DNA from 3 places in the Nocardioides sp. NBC_00368 genome. Region 1 is predicted to be linked to each of the others. Evidence: riboswitches for the same ligand, from Rfam matches in the RefSeq annotation. Region 1 holds a riboswitch; each other region holds the start of a gene.
What was found. A riboswitch is a leader RNA that binds a small molecule or an ion and turns the genes downstream of it on or off. The one in region 1 is predicted to bind cobalamin.
Positions count from the first base shown of each region.

Region 2: it holds a riboswitch for cobalamin, as region 1 does, so the genes downstream of both, OG984_RS29255 (ABC transporter substrate-binding protein) here and OG984_RS28325 (VWA domain-containing protein) in region 1, are expected to answer to the same signal.
Region 3: it holds a riboswitch for cobalamin, as region 1 does, so the genes downstream of both, OG984_RS12215 (prenyltransferase/squalene oxidase repeat-containing protein) here and OG984_RS28325 (VWA domain-containing protein) in region 1, are expected to answer to the same signal.

Region 1 covers NZ_CP107970.1:5,922,306-5,931,869, forward strand. The annotation lists gene bluB (5,6-dimethylbenzimidazole synthase) at 1-208, shown strand, start outside; gene OG984_RS28315 (hypothetical protein) at 170-910, opposite strand; gene cbiE (precorrin-6y C5,15-methyltransferase (decarboxylating) subunit CbiE) at 1,125-2,324, opposite strand; cobalamin riboswitch at 2,375-2,514, shown strand; gene OG984_RS28325 (VWA domain-containing protein) at 2,540-4,654, shown strand; gene cobO (cob(I)yrinic acid a,c-diamide adenosyltransferase) at 4,654-5,268, shown strand; gene OG984_RS28335 (cobyrinate a,c-diamide synthase) at 5,262-7,745, shown strand; gene OG984_RS28340 (cobalamin biosynthesis protein) at 7,742-8,668, shown strand; gene OG984_RS28345 ((2Fe-2S) ferredoxin domain-containing protein) at 8,656-9,012, opposite strand; gene OG984_RS28350 (ribonucleotide reductase N-terminal alpha domain-containing protein) at 9,128-9,564, opposite strand, start outside.
Region 2 covers NZ_CP107970.1:6,110,945-6,120,508, forward strand. The annotation lists gene OG984_RS29225 (S1C family serine protease) at 1-956, shown strand, start outside; gene OG984_RS29230 (amino acid permease) at 957-2,498, opposite strand; gene OG984_RS29235 (hypothetical protein) at 2,495-2,710, opposite strand; gene OG984_RS29240 (glycoside hydrolase family 16 protein) at 2,878-3,741, shown strand; gene OG984_RS29245 (ABC transporter ATP-binding protein) at 3,738-4,505, opposite strand; gene OG984_RS29250 (FecCD family ABC transporter permease) at 4,502-5,521, opposite strand; gene OG984_RS29255 (ABC transporter substrate-binding protein) at 5,521-6,585, opposite strand; cobalamin riboswitch at 6,640-6,826, opposite strand; gene OG984_RS29260 (NAD(P)H-dependent oxidoreductase) at 6,855-7,553, opposite strand; gene OG984_RS29265 (sugar ABC transporter ATP-binding protein) at 7,732-9,258, shown strand; gene OG984_RS29270 (ABC transporter permease) at 9,255-9,564, shown strand, end outside.
Region 3 covers NZ_CP107970.1:2,566,351-2,575,914, reverse strand. The annotation lists gene gatC (Asp-tRNA(Asn)/Glu-tRNA(Gln) amidotransferase subunit GatC) at 1-289, shown strand, start outside; gene gatA (Asp-tRNA(Asn)/Glu-tRNA(Gln) amidotransferase subunit GatA) at 286-1,779, shown strand; gene gatB (Asp-tRNA(Asn)/Glu-tRNA(Gln) amidotransferase subunit GatB) at 1,776-3,269, shown strand; gene OG984_RS12225 (NYN domain-containing protein) at 3,400-4,161, shown strand; gene OG984_RS12220 (glycoside hydrolase family 19 protein) at 4,172-4,837, opposite strand; cobalamin riboswitch at 4,918-5,039, shown strand; gene OG984_RS12215 (prenyltransferase/squalene oxidase repeat-containing protein) at 5,106-6,179, shown strand; gene OG984_RS12210 (hypothetical protein) at 6,173-6,778, shown strand; gene OG984_RS12205 (energy-coupling factor transporter transmembrane component T) at 6,775-7,887, shown strand; gene OG984_RS12200 (ABC transporter ATP-binding protein) at 7,884-9,473, shown strand; gene OG984_RS12195 (ECF transporter S component) at 9,470-9,564, shown strand, end outside.

The sequences.
Region 1 (9,564 bases):
CACCGCCGAGGGCCTCGGCGTCGGCTGGGTCAGCTTCTACCGCGAGGAGTTCCTGCGCGACCTGGTCGGGATGCCCGCGGGCGTACGTCCGGTCGCCTGGCTCTGCGTCGGCACCGTCGCCGACCTCCCCGACGTCCCCGACCTGGAGCGCTTCGGCTGGCGCCACCGCTCACCGCTCTCCACGGTCGTCCACGACGAGACCTTCTAGGGTGCGGGCGAGGGCCCGGTGTCGACCGGTCGAGTAGAGGCGCTTGAGGAAGCGCTCCTCCTCCAGTTGGTCCTGGTAGTACATGCTGCGGGGGTCGGCGCGTGGCGGGGTCGAGTTGAGGGCACCCCACAGAGTCCAGGTAGCGCCGTTCTCGATCGGCAGCCAGGTGTCCTCGAACTCCGAGAACCAGTCGCCCGGACGGCCGAGGACAAGGCTGGCCGGTGGGAGGCGCCGGTTCTGTGGGCGCTTGGATTGCGGCTGATCAGGTGGCTGCTCGCGTGGTTCGACGGCGGGGTGAAGCGACCTCTCATAGCCGGTGATCTCCGCGCCGAAGACCACCCAGGCGCCGAGCGTCGCCAGGAACGGTACCGGGAGTCGTGGGCGCATCTGTTGGTAGGCGAGCGAGGGCAGGTACCACCCCGTCGCGACATCCGCGCGCTGTTCCTCCCACGTGGCGTCGGGATCGAAGTGTCTGGCGCGGCCGATGCGCGCGATGAACGGCCGATGCCGGTCGAGAGCCTCGTCGGTGCTGCGCGGCCGGGCGAGGAGCCGCTCGATCGCGTCGCTGTCGTATCGGTATGCCGAGCCGACTCGCGTGCGTGGGCCGGCGAGTCCTGACTGCAGGATGCGCAGCGCCTGGTTGCGGCCGAGGAGATGGACTTTCGCGAGGCGCTCACAAGCTTGCTGCGTGGTGATCAGCATGCGACGACGCTAGGTCGGGACCACGGGGGCGTCCATCGCATACCAGTCAGGTGCATACCGGTCGGGCAGCGGCAGCGACAGTGGTCGGCTCGTGCTTTTGATAGAGGAAACTGGCTTGTGAACGATTCACAAGCCAGTTTCCTCTATCAAAAGCACGGTGGCAGCACCTGTTCACCAGGACCGGCGAGGGGCCGAGCGGGGGCCGGGCGAGGGATCAGGATGTGTTGGCCGTGTAGGCCCATTGCGTGACGGTGCGCGCAGGCGCCCAGCCGGTGAAGGACCCGATCGGGGCGGTGGTCTCGACGGCGATGCGGGTGAGTTCGCCGCCGCGATCTTTGTAGAGCCCTGCGAGGAGCTGCTCGGTCTCCAGGGTGACCCCGTGGACCACGATGCGCCCGCCGGGGCGGAGGGCGGCGAGGCAGGTGTCGAGGACGCCGGGGCGGGTCGCGCCGCCGCCGATGAAGATCGCGTCGGGGGAGCGGAGGCCGGCCAGGGCGTCGGGGGCGCGGCCCTCGATGACGGCGAGGCCCGGCACGCCGAGACGGGCCGCGTTGCGGGCGATCCGGGCGGCCCGCTCGGGGCTGGCCTCGACGGCCGTCGTGGCGCAGGAAGGGTGTGCCCGCATCCACTCGATCCCGACCGATCCGGCACCGGCGCCGACGTCCCACAGGTGCTCGCCGGGGGTCGGTGCCAGGCGAGCCAGGGCGGAGGCGCGCAGGTCGCGCTTGGTCAGCTGGCCGTCGTTCTCGAAGGCGTCGTCGGGTAGACCGGCCGCCCAGCCGAACAGCGGCGCCCCGACGCACTCGATCGCCACGATGTTGAGCCGTGGCGACTCGCCCGTCCAGGTCGAGGCCGTCCCGGCCCGCGCGCTCTCGGTCTCCGCCCCGAGCTCGCCCAGCACGGTCAGCGCAGACCCTCCGAAGCCGCTCTTGACCAGGAGGTTCGCGATCGAGGCAGGGGTCGATTCGTCGGAGGACAGCGCCAGGATCCGGCGGCCGGGAGCGAGCTCGCGGGCGAGCAGCGACACGTCGCGGCCGACCAGGCTCACCGCCACGCACGACTCCGCCGGCCAGCCCATCCGGGCGCGGGCGAGGGCGACGGAGGAGACGGCCGGCTCGATCCGTACGTTCGCTGTGCCGAGCAGGTCGATCAGGGTCGTCCCGATGCCGGAGACCAGCGGATCGCCGGAGGCCAGCGCGACGACGGGCGCGTCCGCCGGGAGCGACTCGAGCAGCGCCGGAAGGCCATCGCGAAGCGGCGAGGGCCAGGGCTCGCGCCGTTGGCCGGGGACGTCAGGGACGAGGTCGAGATGACGCTTGCCGCCGAGGAGGGTCGCGGCCTCCCGGATCAGCTGCTGGTGACGTACGGGGATCTCGTCCCAACCTCCGGCACCGATGCCCACCACGACGATCATGAGGCCAGACGCTACAGTGACCGCACAGGCGCGAGGTGCCCCGACTGCCCAGCCACCGGAGACGGTGGGGACGGTGGGACGGGAGAATCTGGGAAGCCGGTGAGATTCCGGCACAGGCCCGCTGCGGTGAACCGAGCCCCACACGGGGGACTCGGCAAGTCCGAAGACCGGCCCCGCGTCCATCCATCCAACGCGATAGGGAGCGGGAGCCTCTCATGCCGGTGCACTACCCATTTTCTGCCGTTCTCGGCTGTCAGGCCGACTCAGCCACAGGGCTCGACGACATGGGCCTCGCGCTCGTGCTCACCACGATCTCCCCGGAGATCGGCGGGGTGCTGGTCCGTGGCGAGAAGGGGACCGCGAAGTCGACGGCCGTACGCGGCCTGGCGGCCGTGCTGCCCTCGATCTCGGTCTACGCCGGGGACCGGTTCTCGATCGACCCCGCCGACCCGTCCGCGGAGTCGCCGGACGGGCCGTTCGGGTCCGCTGCCGTCGTGGAGAGCCGGCCGGTGCGGCTGGTCGAGCTTCCGGTGGGCGCCACCGAGGACCGGGTCGTCGGCTCGCTCCACCTGGAGAGCGCGCTGTCGCGCGGTGCGGTCGAGTTCGAGCCCGGGCTGCTCGCCCGGGCCCACCGCGGCCTGCTGTACGTCGACGAGGTCAACCTGCTCCACGACCACCTGGTCGACCTGCTGCTGGACGCGGCCGCGATGGGCCGGGTCTCGGTCGAGCGTGACGGGGTCTCGGTCGAGCACGCCGCGCGGTTCGTGCTGATCGGCACGATGAACCCCGAGGAGGGCGAGCTGCGTCCGCAGCTGCTGGACCGCTTCGGGCTCACCGTCGAGGTCGCCGCGCCCCGGGACCCCGCGCTCCGCGCCGAGGTCGTACGCCGCCGGATGGCCTTCGACATGGACTCTCCCGCGTTCGTCGAGCGCTATGTCGCCGCCGAGCGCGACCTGACCGCCCGGATCTCGGCCGCCCGCGCGCTGGTCGGGAAGGTCCGGCTCACCGCGCCGGGGCTGCTCAAGATCGCCGAGGTCTGCGCGGCCTTCGAGGTCGACGGGCTGCGCGCCGACATCGTCACCGCCCGCACCGCCGTCGCGCACGCGGCCTGGGCCGGGCGCTCCGAGGTCACCCGCGAAGACATCCGCCGGGCCGCGCTCCTGGCTCTCCCGCATCGCCGCCGTCGCAACCCCTTCGACGCTCCCGGCCTCGACGAGGACCTCCTCGACCGCATCCTCGGCGACGAGGAGCTGCCGCCGGAGCCTCCGGAGGGCGGGCCCGAGGACGGGCCTCAGAACGGGCCGGAGGACGGGCACGATCCGGCTCCGCCCAGCGGCGACGGTTCGACCGACGCGGAACCCCCGTCGGTCGAACCCGACGAGCGCCAGCGAGACGGTGCCGAGACCAACACAGCCGATTCCGCGGACGACCACCCCGAGGCGCCGCCCACGCCCTCCGCTCCCGCACCCGAGTCGGTCACCGCGGCCGCCCCGGCCTACCGCCCCCGCCTGCTGACCGTCACCGGCCTGGGCACCGGCCGCACCGGCGGCCGGAGCAAGGCGATCGGCAGCAGCGGCCGCCGGATCGGCGCGAACACCAGCACCCGCGGCTCGCTCCACCTCGTCGAGACGCTCAAGGCCGCCGCGGGCAAGCAGGCCGCCCGGCCGCGCACCTCGGCCAAGGTCGAGCTCCGGCTCGAGGACCTCCGCACCGCGGTCCGCGAGGGCCGCGAGGCCAACCTGGTGCTCTTCTGCGTGGACGCGTCCGGGTCGATGGCCGCGCGCAAGCGGATGGCGCAGGTGAAGGCGGCGGTCCTCTCCCTGCTCCTCGACGCCTACCGGCGCCGCGACAAGGTCGGGATGATCACCTTCCGCGGCGAGGGTGCCGAGCTCGTGCTCCCGCCGACCGGGTCGGTCGACCTCGCGGCGGCACGTCTGGACGAGGTGCCCGCCGGAGGACGTACGCCGCTGGCCGAAGGCCTCCTCGAGGCCGCCCGGGTGCTGCAGCGCGAGCATCTGCGTGACCCCGATCTGCGGCCGCTGCTCGTGGTCGTCACCGACGGTCGCGCCAACTCGTCCCGAAAAGCTGCGCAGACCCACGGCAAGGACGCCGTGCGGCGCTCGCAGCAGGCCGCCGCGTACGTCGCCGGTCTGGGCGTCACCACCGTCGTCATTGACTCCGAGAGCGGGCCGATGCGGCTCGGGCTGGCTCGCCGGCTGGCCGAGCACCTCGGTGCCGAGCACGTCCCGGTCGCCGAGGTGAGCGCCGAGGCGCTGACGTCGGCCGTCCACGGGTTCACCGGATCCACCATGGGAAGGGGCGCTGCCTGATGCCGAAGGGACAGCCGCTGAACGTACCCGACGACGGGCTCACCACCCGCCAGCGCCGCAACCGGCCGCTGGTGATGGTCCACACCGGTCCCGGCAAGGGCAAGTCGACCGCCGCCTTCGGACTCGCACTGCGCGGCTGGAACCAGGGCTGGCGGATCGGGGTCTTCCAGTTCGTGAAGTCGGCCAAGTGGCGCATCGGCGAGCAGACCGTGCTCGAGCGCCTCGGCAAGCTGCACGAGGAGACCGGCGAGGGTGGACCGGTCGACTGGCACAAGATGGGCTCCGGCTGGTCCTGGTCGCGCAAGCAGGGTGAGGCCGAGGACCACGCTGCGGCCGCCGCCGAGGGCTGGGCCGAGATCAAGCGGTGCCTGGCCGAGGAGCGCTACGACCTCCTCGTCCTCGACGAGTTCACCTACCCGATCAAGTGGGGTTGGGTCTCCGCCGAGGAGGTGGCGTCGGTGCTCTCCGAGCGCCCCGGGCGCCAGCACGTCGTGATCACCGGCCGTGACGCCGATCCCGCCGTGCTCGAGGTCGCCGACCTGGTTACCGAGATGACCAAGATCAAGCACCCCATGGACGCCGGCCAGAAGGGCCAGAAGGGCATCGAATGGTGACCCTGCCCAGGCTGGTGGTCGCGGCTCCCTCGACGGGCTCGGGGAAGACGACGATCGCAACCGGGCTGATGGCGGCGCTGCGTGCCTCCGGGACCGCCGTGAGCGGTCACAAGGTCGGCCCTGACTACATCGACCCGGGCTACCACGCGCTCGCCACCGGACGCCCAGGCCGCAACCTCGACCCACACCTCGTCGGCGTCGAGCGGGTCGTACCGCTGCTGCTCCACGGCGCCGCCGGGGCGGACGTCGCGGTCATCGAGGGCGTCATGGGCCTCTACGACGGCCGCCTCGGCACCGACGGCTTCGCCTCCACCGCGCACGTCGCCGGCCTGACCTCCTCGCCCGTCGTCCTGGTCCTCGACGTCGCCCGGATGTCCCGGTCCGCTGCCGCGATCGCGGCGGGCATGGCGGCCTTCGACCCGTCCGTACGCATCGGGGGAGTCGTCCTCAACCGATGCTCTCCCGGGCGCAACGCCGATGAGATCCGGCGAGCGCTGGACCAGGTCGGCCTGCCGGTGCTCGGCATGCTCCCGCGGGACGAGTCGCTCGCCTCCCCGTCGCGTCACCTGGGTCTCGTCCCCGTCGCCGAGCGGGACGAGTCGGTCGCGCTGATCGAGCGGCTGGGGGAGCAGGTGGCCGCTCACCTCGACCTCTCGGCGCTCCTGGACGTCGCTCGCTCAGCGCCGGACCTCGACGATGATCCCTGGGATCCGCTGGAGGAGCTGCGCGGAGACGACACAGTCGAGGACCAGAGTGATCGCCCGGTGGTGGCCGTCGCGGGCGGCAGGGCGTTCACGTTCCGCTACCCCGAGACCGAGGAGCTCCTGGAGGCGGCAGGCTGCGACGTACGCCCCTTCGACCCGCTCACCGATCCCGCGCTCCCCGAGGACACCAGGGGGATCTACCTCGGCGGCGGGTTCCCGGAGGTGTACGCCGCCGAGCTGGCCGCGAACACGAGCCTGCTCCGAGACCTGAAGGCCGCCGTCCAGGCCGGGATCCCGACCGTCGCCGAGTGCGCCGGACTCCTCTACCTGGCCGAGTCGCTCGACGAGGTCCCGATGGCCGGCGCCATCCCCGCCCACGCCGCGATGAGCGAACGGCTCACCCTGCGCTACCCGGTCGCGGTCGCCGCCTCCGACTCCCTGCTCACCCGGGCCGGCGAGCAGGTCACCGGCCACGAGTTCCACCGCACCACCACCTCGCCCCCGGCCGGGACCCAGGCGGCGTGGACCGTCGACGGCGCGCCGACCGGCTTCAGCAGCGACACCGTCCACGCGTCCTACCTCCACGTGCACTGGGCCGGCCATCCGCACCTCGCCCGCCGCTTCGCCGAAGCATCGCGTGCCTTCGCCGCTCGTTCGGTGACTGGCCGAGCCGACCCCGCTGGTCGAGCCGACGTCGTGAGGGACGAACGACGTCGTGTCGAGACCAACACAGGCGCGACCAGCGGCTGGGACGGCAAGGTTGCGGACCCGCTGCGGCACCACGGCGACGTCGAGGTGGGCGACGGGCTGCTCGACTTCGCGGTGAACGTCTACCCGGACCCGCGACCGGAGTGGCTGGACCAGGCACTCCACGACTCGCTCGCACCGGCCGCCTACCCCGACGAGGAGCCGGCGCGGGCGGCGCTGGCCAAGCATCATGGCCGTGAGCGTGCCGAGGTGCTCCCGACGGCAGGGGCGGCAGAAGCATTCACGCTGGTCGCGAGAGCGAGGAAGTGGCGGAAGCCCGTCGTGGTCCATCCGCAGTTCACAGAGCCCCACGCGGCGCTGGAGCAGGCCGGCCGCACGGTCACCGAGGTCCGCCTCCGCGCCGAGGACGGGTTCGCGCTGGACCCGGCGACGGTGCCCGGCGACGCGGACCTGGTCGTCGTCGGCAACCCGACCAACCCCACCGGCGTACTCCATCCCACCGACACCCTCCGCGAGCTCCTTCGCCCCGGGCGCCTGGTCGTGGTCGACGAGGCGTTCATGGACGCGGTTCCCGGCGAACCCGAGACGCTCACCGGTGAGCGGACCGAGGGCCTGCTGGTGATCCGGAGCCTGACGAAGCACTGGTCCATCCCGGGCGTACGCGCGGGCTACGTCGTCGGCGACCCCGCCGCGATCGGCGACCTCGAGGCCGTACGTACCCCGTGGTCGGTCTCGGCCACCGCCGCCGCCGCGATGCTCGCCTGCGCCACCGAGCGCGCGAGCGCCGAGGCCCGCGAGCGCGCCGAGCGGATCGCCACCTGGCGCGACCATCTCGAGGCGGGCCTGCGCGAGCTGGAGATCGAGTACGTCCCCTCGGCCGCCTCCTTCGTCCTGGCCCGCCCCGGCGTCGGAGTCCGGGAGACCCTGCGCGACCAGGGGATCGCCGTACGCCGCGCCGACACCTTCCCCGGGCTCGGCCCGGACTGGGTGCGGATCGCGGTGCGCCCCGAGGAGCCGACAGACCGGCTCCTGGCCGCCCTGCGCCGGACCAGGGCAGACCGGTGAGCCCGCGGGCGATCGGGCTGCTGGCCGGCTTCGCGCTCGACCGTCTCCTCGGCGACCCGCGGCGCTACCACCCGGTCGCAGGCTTCGGCACCGTGGCGATGCGGGCCGAACGGGCCTGGTACGCGGACGACCGCGCCCGAGGCGTGCTTCACACGGCCGCTCTCGTCGGGGGAGCGGTGGTCCTAGGAGCAGCTGCTGAGCGCGCCGCACCCGGCCGGGGCGGGAGGACCCTGATCACCGCGGCCGCGACCTGGGCGGTCCTCGGCGGCCGCTCGCTGGAGCGGGAGGCGTTGGCGGTCCACGAGCATCTCGACCGCGACGACCTTCCCGCCGCGCGGCAGCGGCTCACCCACCTCGTCGGCCGCGACACCGCCGAGCTCGACGCCTCCGAGGTCTCCCGGGCCGTGGTCGAGAGCGTCGCGGAGAACACCTCCGACGCGGTGGTCGCGCCGCTGGTGTGGGGAGCCGTCGCCGGCGTACCCGGACTCCTCGGCTACCGCGCCGCCAACACCCTGGACGCGATGGTCGGCCACCACAACGAGCGCTACGAGCACTTCGGCTGGGCCAGCGCCCGCCTCGACGACCTGCTCAACCTCCCCGGCTCGCGCCTGTCCGGCCTGCTCACCCTGGCCGCGGCTCCGTCCCGGGCGAAACAGGCCTGGCAGGCCTGGCGCCGCGACGCCGCGCAGCACCCGAGCCCGAACGCCGGTGTCGTCGAGGCCTCCTTCGCCGGCGCCCTCGACGTCCGCCTCGGCGGCACCAACCGCTATTACGGCAACCGGGTCGAGCATCGCGCGGTGATGGGTGACGGCCGTGCCGCGACCCCCGCCGACGTCGTCAGCGCCACCACCCTGGCCCGCAGGGTCGGCACCGGCGCGGCCGTGGCTGCGGCGGCGTACGCGGCGGTCGCTCAGCGGCCGTGACGAAACGCCCGGGCCATGACCGCGGGCGGCGCGTCGGCGATGCCCGGCCCGCCGGCGCGGGTCCACTCGGCCAACGCGCCGGCGACCCGCTCCGAGCCGGCCCGGGCGACCCAGACCGGCCGGGCCCCACGCTGCCGCCCCTCGGGTGAGGGGCCGACGACCACGACGTCGGCACGTTCGCACGGGCCGAGGCAGTCGGCGACACGTACGGTCGCCGACTCCCCGGCCGCCGCGTTCAGTGTCGTGAGCACGGCCGCGTGGTCCACCCCGGGCGACTTCCGCTCGGTGCCGCAGCAGCAGCCGCGGCAGACCGTCAGCGTCGGCCGCCCGGCGGGGGCGCTCATCCTTCGCAGGCCTCGCAGTCCGGGCCGTTCTCGATGGCACAGACCGCGGCGTCGCTCCAGTCGTCCCAGCTCAGGTCGTCGATGGCGTCGGTGGTGGTCGGGTTCTCGTTCATGGTCATGCTCCTGTGGTCGAAGTGGTCGAAGAGGACTGCTTGCTGGCCTGGATGCCGGCACGCGAGCGCAGGTAGTACAGGCTCTTGATGTTCGGGTCGAGCAGCGCGAGCTTGTGGATCTTGCTGATGTACTGCGGCGTCGCGTCGGCCTGGAAGAACAGGTTGAGCGACTGGGCCTGGTCGATGTAGACCTGCCGGTCGGAGGCCCGGGCGAGCAGGATCTCCTGGTCGATCTCGTAGCCGGTCCGGAAGACCTCCTTCTCGTGGTCATCGAGCCACGAGACGTGCTGCACGGAGCCGCCGTGGTCGATGATGTCGGAGATGTGCGCCTGGTCGTAGACGCCACGCTCCTTCATCACCTCGACGAGGTTCTGGTTGGCCCGCGGCATCTCGCCGGCCGAGGTGGTCTGGTTCCAGACGTTGGCGACGTACGGCTCGA
Region 2 (9,564 bases), 190 kb from region 1:
GTAGGACGGTTGATCCCTACCGGCAGAGCCTCGGCACCTCGGCCGCGACGGTCGACTCCGAGCCTGCGACCGACTCCGAGTCGACCGGCGTCGTGCTGGTCAACACGACCGTCGACTACGGCACGGCCCAGGGCGCCGGCACGGGCCTCACCATCACCGAGGACGGGATCGTGGTGACCAACCACCACGTCGTCGAGGGCGCCACCTCGATCACGGTGACCGACCCGAGCACGGGCACGACGTACGACGCGACCGTGCTCGGCTACGACGACGTCCGCGACGTCGCGGTGCTGCAGCTCGAGGACGCCTCCGGGCTCTCGACCGTCGCGACCGACCGGGGCGCCGCGACCCGGGGTGAGACGGTCACCTCCGTCGGCAACGCCGAAGGTCAGGGTGAGCTCTCGGCCGCGGACGGCACGGTCACCGACCCGAGCACCGCGATCACGGTCGGCAACGAGGACGGGACCGCCGCCGACCTGACCGACCTGATCGAGACGGATGCCGACGTCGTCTCCGGCGATTCCGGCGGCGCGCTGCTGGACGAGGACGGCGAGGTCATCGGCATGAACGTCGCCGCGACCTCCGGCTCGGCCGAGATCTCCGGCTATGCGATCCCGATCGGAACCGTGCTCGACATCGCCGCCCAGATCCTCGCCGGAGAGGAGTCGGGCGACGTCGAGATCGGCGGCCCGGCAGCGGCCCTCGGGGTGCAGGTCGACACGACCAGGTCGACACTGGTCGTCGGTGTCGTCGAGGACGGTGCCGCCGAGGCGGGCGGGATCGCCGAGGGCAGCACGATCACCTCCGTCGACGGCACCGCCGTGGCGAGCATCGACGACATCACCTCGGTTCTCGGGAACCACGAACCGGGTGACCGGATCTCGGTCGGCTGGACCGATGCCGCCGGCGAGGCGCACACCGCCACCGTGACCCTGGGCGAGGGCCCCGTGGCCTGATCAGGCCCGGCTGTCGGGCCCCTCGTCGTCGCGGGGGCCGCCGCCCGTCGCCTCTTCGGCGATCGGGCGCTCGGCCCTGATCGGGATCGCGCCGGTGTGGCCCTCGCGCTCGAGAGCGATCTGCCGGACGCGGTCACGGACGAGGCGCCAGCCGATCATCAGCGCCGGGATGATGATGGCGAGGGTGGCGACCGTCCAGGTGCCGATCGGGTAGTCGAAGCCCATCAGGACGAGGACGACCGCGAGGAACACCAGGGTCGCGTATCCGGTCCACGGCGAGCCCCACAGCCGGAAGTCGGGCCGGTACATCAGACCCTTCTTCCACCGCCGGTAGAGCTGGATCTGGCAGATCACGATGGTCGCCCAGGACGCGATGATGCCGAGCGCCGACATGTTCAGCACGATCTCGAACGCCTGCCCGGGGACGACCGCATTGAGGCCGACGCCGAGGAGGGTGATGCTGCCGGTGAGCAGGATCCCGCCGAACGGCACCCCGTTCCTCGACATCCGGGCGGTGAAGGCCGGCGCGCTCCCGCTCATCGCCATCGAGCGCAGGATCCGGCCGGTCGAGTAGAGGCCGGCGTTGAGCGAGGACAGTGCCGCGGTCAGCACGACGAGGTTCATGATCGTGCCGGAGTTCGCGATCCCGAGCTGGTCGAAGAACGTCACGAACGGGCTCTCGTCGGCCCGATAGGTCGTGTAGGGCAGCAGCAGCGCCAGCAGCACGAGCGAGCCGACGTAGAAGACCGCGATCCGGGCGATCACCGAGTTGATCGCGCGGGGCATGACCTTCGCCGGCTCGGCGGTCTCACCGGCGGCGGTGCCGACGAGCTCGACCGCGGCGTACGCGAAGACGACGCCGGACACGACGATGACCAGCGGGAGCGCGCCGACCGGGAAGAGCCCGCCGTTGTCGAGGACCATGCCGATACCGGTCTCCTGGCCGTTCAGCTCCTCGCGACCGGCGAGCACGATCATCCCCAGCACCAGGAAGCCCAGCAGCGCGACCACCTTGATCAGCGCTGCCCAGAACTCCAGCTCGCCGAAGAGCTTCACCGAGATCAGGTTCATCGAGAGCACGACGGCGAGCGCGACGAGCGCGATCACCCATTGCGGGACGACCTCGAAGGTGCCCCAGAAGTGCACGTACGTCGCGATCGCCGTGACGTCGACGATCGAGGTCATCGCCCAGTTCAGGAAGTACATCCAGCCGGCGGCGAACGCGGCCGGCTCACCCAGGAACTCACGCGCGTAGGAGACGAACGACCCCGACGACGGTCGGTGCAGCACGAGCTCGCCGAGCGCGCGCAGGATGAGGAAGACGAAGACGCCGCAGAAGGCGTAGACGAGGAACAGGCCGGGCCCTGCCTCGTGCAGGCGGCCGCCCGCGCCCAGGAACAGGCCGGTGCCGATGGCGCCGCCGATCGCGATCATCTGCAGCTGCCGCGGGCTGAGGCTCTTGTGGTAGCCCTCGTCCTCGTCCGTCAGGCCGACCGCCTGGTGGCCGGCCGGGTCGATGGTCTGGTCGTCGGTGTCGGTCATCGGCTCGCTCCAGGTCCGGAGTGGGGTGGCTCGGGCACGTCCTTGAACAGCAGCCAGCCGCCGACCACGGCGATGACCGCCGCGGCCGCGTAGCCGATCAGCGACCACCAGCCCAGATGCAGGTAGGCCGTCACCCCGACGATCGCCAACGCGAGGAACACCATCACCATGCCGATGATCGGCGTCCGTGGCCTGTACGGATCCCGTGCCATTGCGATCACCTCACCCGCAGGGCCCCCGATGGCCCCGCTCCGGTGACCCATTAGAGCGCATCGAGCGCCTACTGGCGGTGACCGGACGTCGCCCGGCGTTTCCGTTCCAGAGGGCGGCGAATAACTGTAAGGTCGCTTTACAGTTAACCCCCATGAAGGAGCGTTCGATGCGTAGCTCGAGGATCCGCACCATCCGCACCACACTCACCATGACCGCAGCCCTGGCCCTCGTCCTGGTCGCCCCGTTGGCCGCGCCGGCCGCGGTGCCCGACCCGGAGGCCGGCGCGTCCCGGGCCGGAGAGGTGGAGGCCGCCGCCCTGACCTGGTCCGACGAGTTCGACGGGCCCGCCGGCAGCGCGCCCAACCCCGCCAACTGGAACCACGAGACGGGCGGGGGTGGCTGGGGCAACAACGAGCTGCAGACCTACACCGACTCCCGCGACAACTCCGCCCTCGACGGCAACGGCAACCTGGTCATCACCGCCCGGCAGAGCGGTGGCGGCTACACCTCGGCCCGCCTCACCACCAAGGGCAAGGTCCAGCCGAAGTTCGGACGGCTCGAGGCGCGCATCCAGATCCCGCGCGGGCAGGGCATCTGGCCGGCGTTCTGGATGCTGGGCGGCCAGTTCCCGAACACGCCGTGGCCCAACGCCGGTGAGATCGACATCATGGAGAACGTCGGCTACGAGCCCCACCTCGTCCATGGCACCCTGCACGGCCCGGGCTACTCCGGCGGCAACGGCATCACCGGGCAGTACATGCACCCGCAGGGCTGGTCCTTCGCCGACACCTTCCACACCTTCGCCATCGACTGGCGGCCCGGCTCGATCACCTGGTCCGTCGACGGGGTCGCCTACCAGACCTTCACCACGGCCAGCACCGGGGCCAACCCCTGGGTCTTCGACCAGCCGTTCTTCTTCATCCTCAACGTCGCGGTCGGCGGCAACTGGCCCGGCAACCCCGACGGCACGACCCAGTTCCCGCAGCGCATGGTCGTGGACTACGTACGCGTCTACGACTCCCAGCTCTAGGCGGTGACCGGGCCGAGGAAGCGGATGACGACGCCCTCGTCGTGGTGCACCCGGGCGCGGACTCCGTAGACCTCGGCGATGAGCGACTCGGTCAGCACCTCGGCGGGCGGGCCTCCGGCCACGACGCGGCCCTCGGCGAGCACGAAGACCTGGTCGCAGTAGGCGGCGGCGAGGTTGAGGTCGTGCAGGGCGACGAGGCAGGTCGTGGGCATCCGGCGGACCAGTGCGAGCAGCGCCAGCTGGTGACGTACGTCGAGGTGGTTCGTCGGCTCGTCCAGGAGCAGGATGTCCGGCTCCTGGGCGAGCGCCCGGGCGATCTGCGTACGCTGCCGCTCGCCGCCCGACAGGGTCGAGAAGCGCTGCTCGAGGCGGTCGGCGATCCCAGCATGGGCGGCGGCCTCCTCGATGACGGCGCGGTCCTGGGCGCTGTCGGGCGCCCAGGCCGGGCGGTGCGGGATCCGGCCGAGGGCGACGACGTCGCGTACGCGGAGGTCCTGGCTGGTCGCGGGCTCCTGCTCGACGACGGCGAGCCGGCGCGCGAGGCGGCGCCGGGACATGCCGCCGAGCGGGCTGCCGTCGAGCAGGACGTCGCCCGAGTCCGGCGGCCGGAGCCCGGCCAGGATCCGGATCAGCGAGGACTTCCCGGACCCGTTGGGCCCGAGCAGGCCGACGGTGGCGCCGTCCTCGACCTGGAGGGACACGTCGTCGACGACGAGTCGGCCGCGGGGAGCCCAGCTGACCCGGCCGGCCTCGAGCGCGGTCATCGCCGCGCCCTCATCAGCACCAGCGCGAAGGCCGGCACCCCGACCAGCGCGGTCGCCACCCCGACGGGGAGCTCTTCGGGGTCGATCACGGTCCGGGCCGCGGTGTCGACCCAGATCAGGAAGATCGCGCCGAGCAGCGCGGTGGCCGGGAGCAGCAGCCGGTGCCCGACCCCGACCAGGGCGCGGGCCAGGTGGGGGAGGACCAGCCCGACGAATCCGATCGCGCCCGAGGTCGCGACGATGACGGCCGTCATCAGCGCCGTCAGCACCAGCAGCACCGCCCGGATGCGCGCGACGTCGACGCCGAGCGAGGCCGCCGCGTCGTTGCCGAACGCGAACGCGTCCAGCCAGCCGGCGCCGACGACGCAGCAGAGCAGCCCGCCGAGCACGATCACCCCGCACACGAGTACGTCGGTCCAGCTGGCCGAGGAGAGCGACCCGAGCAGCCAGAACAGCACCCCGCGGGTCTGCTCGGCATCGGCTGCGGTGAACACGATGAACGAGGTGAGCGCCGAGAAGAGCTGGGTCGCCGCGATGCCGGCCAGGATGAGCCGGTCGGTGGTGCCGCCGGCGAGCGAGGCGAGCAGCAGCACCAGGGCGAACGAGGCGAGCGCACCGGCGAACGCCCCGGTGGAGAGCCCGATCGCGCCCGAGCCGACGCCGAGGACGACGATCGAGACCGCGCCGGTGGAGGCACCCGAGGAGATGCCGAGCACGAACGGGTCGGCGAGCGGGTTGCGCAGCAGCGACTGCAGGATGATCCCGCAGATGGCGAGACCCGCACCGCAGATCCCCGCGAGCAACGTACGCGGCAGCCGCAGGTCCCACACGATGCTCTGCTGCAGCAGCGTCAGCTCGGAGGACCCGAGCCCGGCCCGGTCGGCCACGACGCCGTAGACGTCGGCGATGCTCAGGTCGGAGGGGCCGACGGTGATGGCGCCCGCCACCGAGGCGACCACCACCAGGGGAGCCAGGGCCAGCAGGACGCCGGCGCGGGGGACGCGGCGCGCCGACATCAGCGGAGGCCGAGGGCGGCCAGCTGGTCGGCGACGTTCTCGACCGCGTAGACGGTGCGGATCGAGGGGTTGAGCTCGGCGCCGGAGACCGTCACGAAGCGGTCGTTGCGGACCGCGTCCATCCGGGCGGTGACCGGGTTGCTCTTCAGGTAGTCGATCTTGGCGCGGGCCGTCTCGGCGGTCTGGCTCTTGCGGGTCAGGTCGCCGAGGACGATGACGTCGGGGTTGCGCTCGGCGACGGTCTCCCAGTTGATCTGCGGCCACTCGTCGGTGGTGTCGTCGAAGACGTTCTCCACACCGAGGGTGCGGCCGATGATGCCGGGGCCGCCGCAGCAGCCGGCCAGGTAGGGCGACTCGGAGTTCGCGAACCAGTACATCGCGCTCACCTCGCCGGCGGGTGCCTTCGTCCGGGCGGCCTCCAGCCGCTGCGACAGGTCGGCGACCAGCTTCTCGCCGCGGTCGGGGACGCCGAAGATCCGCGCCAGGTCGGTGATCTCCTGGAAGATCGTCTCGATCTCGAGAGGGTCGAGACGGGTGCCGTCGTCGTCGCCCTCGTTGTCCTTGACGCACTCGGCGGGGGAGAGGTAGGAGCCGACGCCCAGCTTCTCCAGGTCCTCCGGCGTGGTCACCCCACCCTCGCCCAGGGTGCTGATGAAGGAGGCGGTGACGAAGTCGGGCTCGGCCTCCAGTACGCGCTCGTAGGAGGGCCAGTCGTCAGCGAGCCGGGGGACGCGCTCGTTGTCCTCGGCGAGCGAGTCGAGCACCGGGTCGGTCCACACCGCGGTGCCGGCCATCCGGTCGGCGAGGCCGAGCGAGAGCAGGATCTCGGTGGAACCCTGGTTGAGCGAGACCGCCCGCTCGGGTGGCGCCTCGAGGGTGATCTCGCGACCGCAGTTGGTCAGCGTGAACGGGAAGCCGGCAGCGTCGCCGGCGTCGGCCGCCGCCTGCTGCGCGCCGGAGGGCTGGCCGGCTCCGCAGCCGACCAGTGCGGCGCCGAGCACCAGCACGGCGCTCGCGGCGACCGTTCGGATCAGGGTCGGTCGGATGGTGCGAGACAGGTGCACGTCGGTCCTCGAGCGGGTCGCGGGCTGGTGCGCGTCGCCCGTGCTGACCGGCAGCGGTCTGCTGCAGGGCCAGCAGGTCTTCGGACTCGGGATCGACCGGCGCGAGACGCCTTCCCAGACCCGAGGGCCCAGTGGCACAGTGTCCCGTCCGTCACCCACACCGCTGCGCGTCAGTCCCGGACTCTCACCGGGTTCCCGTGCCGGGACTACGTCCCGAGCGGCTGGCCCGAAGACCGTAGCAGGCGCGCCCGCCCGCCGCCGTGACGCCCTCAGCCCTCGCGATGGGCGCTGAGCCCGTCCTGCCCGGGCGCAACCGAGTCGTGGAGCTTGATCGTGTGGTCGTACTGCTCCTCGACCATCGGCCGGTAGGCGATCCGCGGCTCCGTCATCACGCCCTCGAGACGTACGCTCAGGTCGGCCTCGATCCGTGCCATGACCTCGGCGTCGACGAGGTCGGCGTCGGTGATCAGGTGCGGACGCAGCGGGTCCATCCCGGTGTACCAGAACGTGCCGTGCAGCAGCGGCCACAGGACGTCCTCGATGTGGCCGCTGATCCCGCGCGGGCCCAGGGTCGCGGCCCGGTCGCCGGCCGTGACGATGGTCAGGGCGCGCTTGCCGGCCAGGCCGCCCTTGCCGTACTTGAGCGGCTTGCCGGTCTCCGGATCCGGTACGTCGAAGGCGAACCCCGACTCGAAGACCCGGTCGATCCAGCCCTTGAGGATGGCCGGCACCGAATACCACCACAGCGGGAACTGCACGACCAGCAGATCTGCCTCCCGCAGGCGGTCCTGGTGGTGGCGTACGTCGGCCTCGCCCCGTTCCACCAGAAGTGGATTGAAACCTTCTCGATAGAGGTCGATCTCGTCGACGGTCCAGCCGGTCGCGACGAGAGCGTTCCGGCCCGCCTCCTGCAACCGTCCGTTGAGGGACGACGCGTGCGGATGTGCCCATACCCAGAGTGCGTGCATGGGTCTCTGAACGCGGTCTGACGCGGCAGGATTCCCGCCTGGATGTGGGTGGGCGTCGTGCCGGTCTGACCACAAAGTCCGAACCTCGCTCAAATTAGCGGCCGAAGAGTGTTGACGTATGTGATTGCCATCACTAGCGTAAACCAGGCTTGAAACCTTTCAATTCGAGGAGCTGCCCATGCCGGACACACCCGCCGCACTGGAGCTGCGGGACGTGGCCAAGTCGTTCGGCCCCGTACGCGCCCTCCGGTCTGGAAGCCTCCGGGTCGAGGCCGGATCCATCCACGCGCTCGTGGGGGAGAACGGAGCCGGGAAGTCGACCCTGGTCAAGATCGTCGCCGGGCTCTACCGCCGCGACGCCGGCGACTATCTGCTCTCCGGGGAGCAGGTCGACTTCCGCAACACCGCCGAGGCCAAGCAGGCCGGCGTCGCGGTCATCTACCAGGAGCCGACCCTCTTCCCCGACCTCTCGGTCACCGAGAACATCTTCATGGGACGCCAGCCGACCAACCGCTGGGGCAGGATCGACCGTGCCGCTATGCGCACCGAGGTCATCGAGCTCTTCGCCCGGCTCGGCGTGCCGATCGAGCCCGACCGCCCGACCGAGGGTCTCTCGATCGCCGACCAGCAGCTGATCGAGATCGCCAAGGCGCTCTCGCTCGACGCCAAGGTCCTGATCATGGACGAGCCGACCGCGGCCCTGTCGGGCAACGAGGTCGAGCGACTGATGACCGTGGCGCGCACGCTGCGCGACCAGGGCTGCGCCGTCGTGTTCATCTCGCACCGCTTCGACGAGGTGTTCGCGCTGTGCGACACCATCACGGTGATGCGCGACGGCGCCTACATCTCCACCGACCCGATCGCCGCGGTCACCGAGGACGAGATCGTCCAGCGACTGGTCGGGCGCGAGGTCTCCGACCTCTACCCGAAGCTCGAGGCCACCGTCGGCAAGCCCCTGCTCGAGGTCAGCGGCCTCACCCGCACCGGCCTGTTCCAGGACATCAGCCTCACCGTCCGCGAAGGTGAGATCGTCGGCCTGGCCGGCCTCGTCGGTGCCGGGCGCAGCGAGGTCGCCCAGGCGATCTTCGGCGTCGACCCCTACGAGAGCGGTGAGGTGACCCTCGACGGGCGGCCGGTCCCGCCGGGTGACCCGCGACGCGCGATCGAGATGGGACTGGCCTTCGTCCCCGAGGACCGCCGCCAGCACGGCCTCGTCCTGGACGCACCGATCTCGCGCAACATCACGCTTCCGACGAGCGGCCGGCTCGCCCGCACCGGGCTGATCAGCACCGGCATCGAGAACCGCTCGGCCGCCGACTGGGCCGCCCGGCTCGAGGTCAAGGCCGCGACCCTCGACACCCTCGCCGGCACCCTCTCGGGCGGCAACCAGCAGAAGGTCGTCCTGGCCAAGTGGCTCTCCACCCAGCCGAAGGTGCTGATCATCGACGAGCCCACCCGAGGCATCGACGTCGGCACCAAGTCCGAGGTGCACCGACTGCTCTCCACGCTCGCGCAGGAGGGCCTCGGGATCCTGATGATCTCCTCCGAGCTCCCCGAGGTGCTCGGGATGGCCGACCGCGTGATCGTCCTCAGCGAGGGTCACCAGACGGCCGAGCTGAGCCGCGAGGAGGCGACCCCCGAGGCCGTCATGCGCGCGGCGACGGCCCACCACTCCACCACCCTGAACGTCAGCGAGGCATCATGACCACCACGCTCGACGCGCCTGCCCCGGCCGCGCCGCAGCCACGCCACAGAGCAGCCAGCCGGCTGACCTGGCTCCTGAAGCAGCGCGAGACCGGCATCGCCGTCGCCTTCATCCTGCTGCTCGTGGTGACCACGGCGGTGAACCCCAACTTCCTGTTCAGCACCGACGGCTGGCGCGACCTCACCCTGACCCCGGCGATCCTCGTCTGCCTGGCGATCGGCCAGGCGATGGTGATCGTCACCCGCAACGTGGACCTCAGCGTCGGGTCGACCCTCGGGCTGACGGCGTACCTCGCCGGTCGGCTCT
Region 3 (9,564 bases), 2.8 Mb from region 1:
CACCCGCGACGAGGTCGCGCACCTGGCCGACCTCGCCCGCATCGACCTCAGCGACGCCGAGCTCGATCACCTTGCCCCGCAGCTGCAGGTGATCCTCGAGTCCGTCGCCTCGATCCAGGGGCTTGCCGGCGACGACGTGCCTGCCACCTCCCACCCGCTTCCGCTGACCAACGTCTTCCGTGAGGACGTCGTCGTGCCCGGTCTGACGCCGGAGCAGGCGCTCTCCGGTGCGCCGAGCGTCGAGGAGCAGCGCTTCGCCGTGCCGAGGATCCTGGGGGACGAGCAGTGACTCTCATCGAGAAGACCGCCGCCGAGCTGATCGACGCGCTCGCCGCCGGCGAGACCACCTCGGTCGAGCTGACCCAGGCCCACCTCGACCGCATCGCGGCGGTCGACGGCGACGTCCACGCCTTCCTGCACATCGACGCCGAGGGTGCGCTGTCCCAGGCTGCCGCCTCCGACGCGCGCCGGGCCAACGGCGACGCGCTGCACGCTCTCGACGGCGTACCGATCGCGGTCAAGGACGTGCTGACCACCACCGGCCTGCCGACGACCTGCGGCTCCAAGATCCTCGAGGGCTGGATCCCGCCCTACGACGCGACCGTGGTCAAGAAGATCAAGGCGGCCGGTCTGCCGATCCTGGGCAAGACCAACATGGACGAGTTCGCGATGGGCTCCTCGACCGAGCACTCGGCGTACGGTCCGACGAAGAACCCGTGGAAGCTCGACCGGATCCCCGGCGGCTCCGGTGGTGGCTCGGCCGCCGCCGTCGCCGCCTTCGAGGCGCCGCTCGCGCTCGGCACCGACACCGGTGGCTCGATCCGTCAGCCGGGTGCCGTCACCGGCACGGTCGGCGTGAAGCCGACCTACGGCTCCGTCTCCCGCTACGGCCTGGTCGCCCTGGCCAACTCGCTGGACCAGGTCGGTCCGGTGACCCGCACGGTCCTCGACAGCGCCCTGCTGCACGAGCTCATCGGCGGCCACGACCCGCTCGACTCCACCTCCACCACGACCCCGGTGACCGGGCTCGTCGACGCCGCCCGTGCGGGCGCGACCGGCGACCTGAAGGGCGTCAAGGTCGGCGTCATCAAGGAGCTGGCCGGCGAGGGCTGGGCGCCCGACGTGATGGCCAAGTTCAACGAGTCGGTCGACCTGCTCACCAAGCTGGGCGCCGACGTCGTCGAGGTCTCCACGCCGAGCTTCGAGCACGCGATGGCGGCCTACTACCTGATCCTGCCGGCGGAGTGCTCCTCCAACCTGGCCAAGTTCGACGCGATGCGCTACGGCCTGCGGGTCACCCCCGACGGCGACCCGAGCGCCGAGGACGTGATGAAGGCCTCGCGTGACGCAGGCTTCGGCGACGAGGTCAAGCGCCGCATCATCCTGGGCACCTACGCGCTGAGCAGCGGCTACTACGACGCCTACTACGGCCAGGCGCAGAAGATCCGCACGCTGATCATCGAGGACTTCAAGAAGGCCTTCGAGCAGGTCGACGTGCTGGTCTCGCCGACGTCCCCGTCGACGGCGTTCCCGCTGGGTGCGAAGCTCGACGACCCGCTCGCGATGTACATGCAGGACCTGGCCACCATTCCGGCCAACCTGGCCGGTACGCCCGGCATCTCCATCCCGGCCGGGGTCTCCGACGCGGACGGGTTGCCCGTCGGCGTACAGCTCCTGGCGCCGGTCCTGGAGGACGCCCGTCTCTACCGCGTCGGTGCCGCCCTCGAGGCCGCCATCGGTCCGGTGCTCTCGATCGACAAGCTGGAGGTGGCCCGATGAGCGAGACTCTTGTCGCGTTCGACGAGGTGCTGGAGCGCTACGACCCGGCGATGGGCCTGGAGGTCCACGTCGAGCTCAACACCAACACCAAGATGTTCTGCGGATGCCCGGCGACCTTCGGCGGCGAGCCCAACTCCCAGGTGTGCCCGACCTGCCTCGGCCTGCCCGGCTCGATGCCGGTCGTGAACGCCAAGGCGGTGGAGAGCGCGATCCGGATCGGGCTCGCGCTCAACGGCTCGATCGCGGAATGGTGCCGGTTCGCCCGGAAGAACTACTTCTACCCGGACATGCCGAAGAACTTCCAGACCTCGCAGTACGACGAGCCGATCGTCTACGACGGCTACCTCGACGTCGAGGTCGAGGGGGAGACCTTCCGCGTCGAGATCGAGCGCGCCCACATGGAGGAGGACACCGGCAAGACCACCCACATCGGTGGCTCGACCGGCCGTATCCACGGCGCCGACTACTCGCTGGTCGACTACAACCGCGCCGGCATCCCCCTGATCGAGATCGTCACCCGCCCGATCCTCGGCACCGGTGCCAAGGCGCCGCTGGTGGCCAAGGCCTACGTCGCGGCGCTGCGCGAGATCCTGCTGGGGCTGGGCGTCTCCGACGTACGCATGGACCAGGGCTCGATGCGCTGCGACGTCAACCTGTCGCTGTCCCCGAAGGGTTCGGACAAGCTGGGCACCCGCACGGAGACGAAGAACGTGAACTCGCTGCGCTCGGTCGAGCGGGCCGTACGTTTCGAGATGTCGCGCCACGCCGGGATCCTCGACGCGGGGGAGGCGATCTTCCAGGAGACCCGCCACTTCCACGAGGACACCGGCACCACCTCGGCCGGACGGCCGAAGTCCGACGCCGACGACTACCGCTACTTCCCCGAGCCGGATCTCGTCCCGGTCGCGCCGAGCCGCGAATGGGTCGAGGAGCTGCGTGGCACGCTGCCCGAGCCGCCGGCTGAGAAGCGGGCGCGGCTGCAGGCCGAGTGGGGCTACTCCGACCTGGAGATGCGTGACGTGTGGGCCGCCGGTGCGATGACGCTGATCGAGGCGACCGTCGCCGAGGGCGCCTCCGCCCAGGCCGCGCGCAAGTGGTGGATGGCGGAGCTCTCCCGGGCCGCCAACGACCGCGGCGTCGAGCTGGCCGAGGTCGGGGTCACCCCGGCCCAGGTCGCGGAGGTGCAGAAGCTGGTCGACGGCGGTTCGCTGACCGACAAGCTCGCTCGCCAGGTGTTCGAGGGGCTGCTCGCAGGTGAGGGCACGGTCTCCGAGATCATCGACGCCCGCGGCCTCGCCGTCGTCTCCGACGACGGCGCGCTCGGTGCGGCCGTCGATGAGGCGATCGACGCCCAGCCTGCTGTCGCGGAGAAGATCCGCGGCGGCAACCAGGCCGCGGCCGGTGCGCTCATCGGCGCCGTCATGAAGGCGACCGGCGGCAAGGCCGACGCCAAGCGCGTGCGCGAGCTGATCCTGGAGAAGCTCTCCTGATCCCACGCCGAGTCGGCTCGTCCTGACAACAGAATCCGCCGAGTCGGCGCGTCATGACGCGCCGACTCGGCGGTGGTTTTGGTCAGGATGAGCCGACTCGGCGGTGGGTGGCACTGGCAGACTGTCCGGCGTGACCGAGCCCTTCCGCATCGCCCTGCTCATCGACGCCGACAACGCCCCCGCGGCCAAGATCGACGCGATCCTGAACGACCTGGCCGAGTACGGCGAGGTGACCATCCGGCGGGCCTACGGGAACTGGACCAAGCCCGAGCTCAAGGGCTGGATCGAGGAGCTGCACGATGCGGCCATCCGGCCGATGCAGCAGTTCGACCTGACCGCCCACAAGAACGCCTCCGACATGGCGCTCGCCATCGACGCCGTGGAGCTGCTGCACGCGGCGATCCCGGACGCGTTTGCACTGGTCTCCTCCGACTCCGATTTCACCCCGCTGGTGCACTACCTGCGCGAGAAGGGCCGCGCGGTCTACGGCTACGGCCGGGAGAAGACCCCGGCGCCGTTCAAGAGCGCCTGCACCCGGTTCACCGTGGTCGAGAAGCTCGGCGGCTCCGAGGAGGAGACCGACGCCGACTCCGAGGCCGGTGCCACGCCCGCCCGCAAGCCGTCCTCCTCGGCGACCACGGGACAGGTGCTGAAGCGCAACGCCCGGCTGATCCAGCTGCTGCGCAACTCCATCGCCGCGGCCGCCGACGACGACGGCTGGGCCCTGGTCGGCACGGTCGTCTCCCGCATCCGCAACCAGTCCTCCGAGGACCCGCGCAACTACGGGTACGCCACCTGGACCAAGCTCATCAAGGCGATCGACCTCTTCGAGCTCAAGGACGAGGGCACCTCGGCGATCGCGGTCAGCGACAAGCGCAACAGCAAGAAGTGACGTACGCCTACTAGGACGCGTCCGCGGTGCGGTCCTGGTCCTCTGCCTTCTTCGGCTTCGGGCGGGCGCACTTGATCCCCTTGGGCACCGACCCGTTGAGGTGCCTCAGCGCGGCCTTGAAGTCGCGGCAGCGCTCGGCGTCCTCCTCCTTGTTGGGGGGATAGCCGATCGCCGCGTTGACCTTGCCCATCTCGAGGGCGTCGGCGAGCGGGTTGATGTCGCGGGCGACGGTCCAGTACCACCGCGAGATCGGCGCGCTGTGGTCCAGCGAGCGGGCCAGCTCGGGGCGACGACGCAGGTCGATCCCGAAGTAGGCGCCGGCGTCGGTGTAGTTGGCCTCGCCGGTCAGCTGGATGTAGCCGCGGCCGGCGTACTTCCGCTTGTCGTGGGGGCCCTTGGCGTCGTGGTGGAAGGAGCTCTCGTTGGCGAGCGTGGTGAGGTAGGCCGCCTGCCGGTAGGGGGTCGTGATCCGGGCGTCGGACATGGCGCGGTTGAGGGTCGGCAGCCCGGTCTCGACGGTCTTCTTGTTCCCGACCTTGTCGCCGAACATGGCAACCAGATCGGCGTACGTGACCGAGGCCCGAGCCGGGGCCGCGACTGCCGTCGTGGCCGGGCAGAGGGAGAGAAGGGTGGCCGAGATCAAGGTTGCGACAAGGCCGAGAATCCTGTGGCGCATGGGGACAGAGTGACTCCTCGACGGCGATCCCGCAAGCAGGGCCGACCCGGCATAAGATGACCCCCGAATCAAGCAGAGCCTCAATCAACACACGCCGTGGTGGGGGAAGCCGGTCGAATCCCGGCGCTGACCCGCAACCGTAGGCCCGGGACATCGAGGGTCCTGAGCGAGCCGGAGCACCTGCCGACGGACGCGTACTGACCTGACGCTGTCGTGGAAAGCAGCGGGTCGGCCCTTGGCCTTCCCGACGAACAGCGCGGAAGGAACCATGAAGAAGACCGTCCTCGGTGGCATCGCCGCCGCCCTCGCCCTCACCTCGCTCGCCGGCTGCGGCGAGAAGGCCGTCGAGGAGGGGGAGAAGCCCACCTACGACGCGAAGGTGTCGACCTCCGTGGCCGACTGGCTCGTCGCCCAGGCGCCGAAGGGTGTGGCCCGCAACGCGCAGTACGGCACCGACGACTTCGGGCTCAGCGCCGACATCGGGATCGCGCTGGCCGAGGTCGGTGGCTACGACGAGGAGATCGCCACGATCGCCGCGGCCGTGATGACGAACAAGAAGGCCTACACCTCGCCCGGGTTCGGCACCGTGACCTCGGCCGGGGCCACCGCGAAGGCGCTCGTCCTCCAGCAGAACATCGATGCCTCCGACCCCGGTCTGCTGAAGCAGCTCGAGGGCACCGTCGCCGAGAACGGCCGCATCGCCGACGAGCTCGACCCCAAGAACAAGGAGGCGGCCGACTACTCCAACACCATCGGGCAGTCGTACGCGGTCTGGGCGCTGAGCAACGCGGAGAGCAAGGAGGCCACGGCCGCCGCGGAGTTCCTGGCCGGGCAGCAGTGCGAGGAGGGCTGGTTCCGGGTCACCTTCACGGCTGACCCCGCGGCCGCCGACCAGACCTGCGACGGTGACCCGAAGGCGGCTCCGGACGCCGACGCCACCGCGTTCGCGCTGATCGCGCTGTCCTCGGTCGCCTCTCCCGAGGCCGAGAAGGCCGTCGAGGCGGGCGTCGAGTGGCTGAAGGAGACCCAGGCCGAGGACGGTTCGTTCAAGGCGGCGACCGGCAACGTCGCCAACTCCAACACCACCGGCCTGGCCGGGTGGGCGTTCGGCCGCGCCGGTGAGACCGATGCTGCCGAGAAGGCCGCGACCTGGGTCTCCGAGCACGTCGTGACCTGCGGTGACGACGTCGGCGCGGTGGCCTACGACGACGCCGCCCTGACCGAGGGCAACACCAAGGGGCTGGCCAAGGAGTCCGAGGGGATGTACCGCCTCGCGGCCGCGCAGGCGCTGCCGTCCCTCGTCTTCCTGCCCAAGGACGCGACCACGAAGAGCGCGTGCTGAGCCTACGGTCCGCGATGGTGGCCCTGGCGATCCTCGCCGGGGCCACCGCACCCGTCCTCACCCCGGCTCCAGCTTCTGCCGCGGAGGCGTGCGACGACGTCACCGTCGTCGTCGAGCCCAACGCCCTGGGCGGCGACCCCGAGATCGCCTGCGTCCGGCCCGAGGAGGGCGACACCGGTGCCGACCTCTTCGAGAAGGCGGGGCATCCGCTCACCTACGTGACCTCGATGCCCAGCGTCGTCTGCCGGGTCGACGGCCGGCCGAAGACCGCCGGCTGCGCCCAGATGCCGCCCGCCGACGCCTACTGGTCGCTGTGGGTCACCGACGAATCCGGGGCCTGGAGCTACGCCTCCAGAAATGTTACCGAAATCAGCGTGACCTCCGGGCAGGGTGTTGCGTTCACGTGGATAGACGACGATGTCGTTACCGCTCCGGCGACGGAACTTGGGGATGCTGTGGGGGCGCCCTCAAGCCCGTCGCCGGAGTTATCTCCGGAGGACTCGCCCTCCGAGCCCCGGCAGCTGCCCGGCTGGGTCGCTCCGGCCGGGATCCTCGCCCTCTTCTCCGTCGCCGGTGTCGTGTGGTGGCGTCGGCGATGAGCACTGTGCTTCGTGAGGCAGCGGTCGCGCGCCTGCCCCGTGATCTGCACCCCGTGGCCTGGTGGGTGTGGGCGATCGGCCTGGCTGCGTACGCCTCCTTCACCACCAACCCGCTGCTGCTCCTGCTGCTGGTGGGGGTGGTCTCGGTCGTGGTCGCGGCCCGCCGCGGGGAGCAGCCGTGGGCGAAGGCGTTCCGGCTCTACGTCGGCCTCGCCCTGTTCATCGTCGCCACCCGGGTGCTCTTCCGGGTGCTCCTGGGTGCCGTGCCGGGTCACGTGCTCATCGACCTGCCCGAGATCCCGCTTCCCGAATGGGTGCTGGGGATCCGGCTGCTCGGGCCGCTCACCCGCGAGGCGCTGCTGGCCGGCCTCTACGACGGCATGCGGCTCGGCGTGATCGTGATCTGCGTCGGTGCGGCCAACGCGCTGGCCAACCCGAAACGACTGCTGCGGTCGCTGCCGCCGGCGCTCTACGAGATCGGGACCGCGGTCGTCGTCGCGGTGACCGTGCTGCCGCAGCTGGCCGAGTCGGTGCAGCGGGTCCGCGCCGCACAGCGGCTACGGGCAGGGGCGACCGGGAGGGTCAAGCGGCTGCGCCGCTTCCTGGTCCCGGTGCTCGAGGACGCGCTGGAGCGGTCGATGGCGCTCGCGGCCGGCATGGACACGCGCGGCTACGGACGTACGGCCGGGGTCCCGGTCGCCACCAGGCGGGTCACCTCGGTGCTCATGCTGGTCTCGCTCGTCGGGCTCTGTGCCGGCGTCTACGCGGTGCTGGACGGGACCACGCCGGGCTGGCTGGCGACCAGCATGCTGGTGCTCGGCGTCGGGGCCGCGGCCATCGGGCTGAGGTTGGCCGGTCGCCGGGTCTCACGAACCGTCTACCGGCCGGACCGGTGGCGCTGGCCGGAGATCGTGGTGGCGCTGAGCGGTGTGCTGGTCGCGGTCGTGGGCTGGTGGGTCGCGCGGTCGCAGGTCCCGGTGGCCTTCCCCGGGGTGAGCACCGCGCCCGGGGTCACGCTGACGGCCATGTCAGGAGTGCTGGTCGGGCTGGTTCCAGCGGTCGCCGCGCCGATTCCGGCATCACTCGTCGAGGAGGAGACCGCCGCATGATCGAGCTGCGAGGGATCACGTTCACCCCGCCCGACTCCTCCGAGCACGTGCTCAAGGACGTCGATCTCACCATCGAGGAGGGCGAGCTGCTGCTCGTCTCCGGCCCGACCGGCTCCGGGAAGTCGACCCTGCTCGGCGTCATCGCCGGCCTGGTGCCCCGCTTCTCCGGCGGCACGCTGGAGGGTGACCTGCTGCTGGACGGCGCCTCGATCATCCGTACGCCGCCGCGCGAGCGCGCCGGGATCATCGGCTACGTCGGGCAGGACCCGGTGGCCGGCTTCGTCACCGACACCGTCGAGGAGGAGCTGGCCTACGGGATGGAGCAGCTCGGCCTCCCGCCGGCGACCATGCGGCGCCGGGTCGAGGAGACCCTCGACCTGCTCGGCATCGCCGAGCTGCGGCAGCGGTCGCTGCGTACGCTCTCGGGCGGGCAGCAGCAGCGCGTCGCGATCGGCTCGGTGCTCACCACCCACCCGCGGGTGGTCGTGCTCGACGAGCCCACCTCCGCCCTCGACCCCACCGCCGCCGAGGACGTGCTGGCCACCATCACCCGGCTCGTGCACGACCTCGGCACCTCCGTGGTCCTCGCCGAGCACCGCCTCGAGCGCGTCGTGCCCTTCGCCGACCGGATCGCGCTCCTCGTCGGTGACGGCTCCGTCGCCGTCGGCGACCCCGCCGACATCCTCGAGGACTCGCCCGTCGTGCCGCCGCTCGTCGAGCTCGGCCGCGAGCTCAGTTGGTCGCCGCTGCCGCTCACGGTGCGGGATGCGAGGCGGCGGGCGAGGGTTGTGGGATACCCGGTCGACCGGGGATCCCTCGGCTTGACGGGCACTGAAACACCCGACAAGTCCACGAAGTGCCTGTCCAGTTCCGGCCTCACCGTCACCCGAGGGCGTACGCCGGTCCTGCACGACGTCTCGATCGACCTGCCCCAGGGGAGGGTGACGGCGCTGATGGGACGCAACGGCTCGGGCAAGTCGACGCTGCTGTGGACGCTGCAGGGCACCCAGAAGCGCCTGACCGGGTCGGTGGAGGTCGCCGGCAAGGATCCGGCGACCCTCGACCCCGAATCGCGACGCACGCTGGTCGGGCTGCTGCCGCAGACCGCGGCGGATCTGCTCTACCTGGAGACCGTGGCCGAGGAGTGCGACGCCGGCGGGCCACGGACGCGGGAGATCCTGGACAGCCTCGTCCCGGGCATCCCCGACGACCAGCACCCGCGTGACCTCTCCGAGGGTCAGCGCCTCGCCCTGGCGCTGGCGCTGATCCTGAGCGCCGACCCGCCGGTCGTGCTCCTCGACGAGCCCACCCGCGGCATCGACTACGCCGCCAAGCACGCCCTGTCCGAGATCCTCCGCGACCTCACCGGCGCGGGCAAGGCGATCCTGGTCGCGACCCACGACGTCGAGTTCGTCGCCGAGGCCGCCGACGACGTCGTGGTGCTCGCCGACGGCGAGGTGGTCTCCGCCGGCGACGTACGCAGCGTCACCGCCGAGTCGCCCGCCTTCGCGCCCCAGGTGAGCAAGGTCTTCGGCCCGGGCTGGCTGAACGTGCGCGAGATCGTCGACGCGGTGGGGAAGCGATGATCAGGTTCTCGCCCCGCACGGCCCTCCTGCTCATGATCATCTCCGTCGCCGGGCTGATGATGTTCGCCTGGCCGCTGCTGCTCCACGGCTA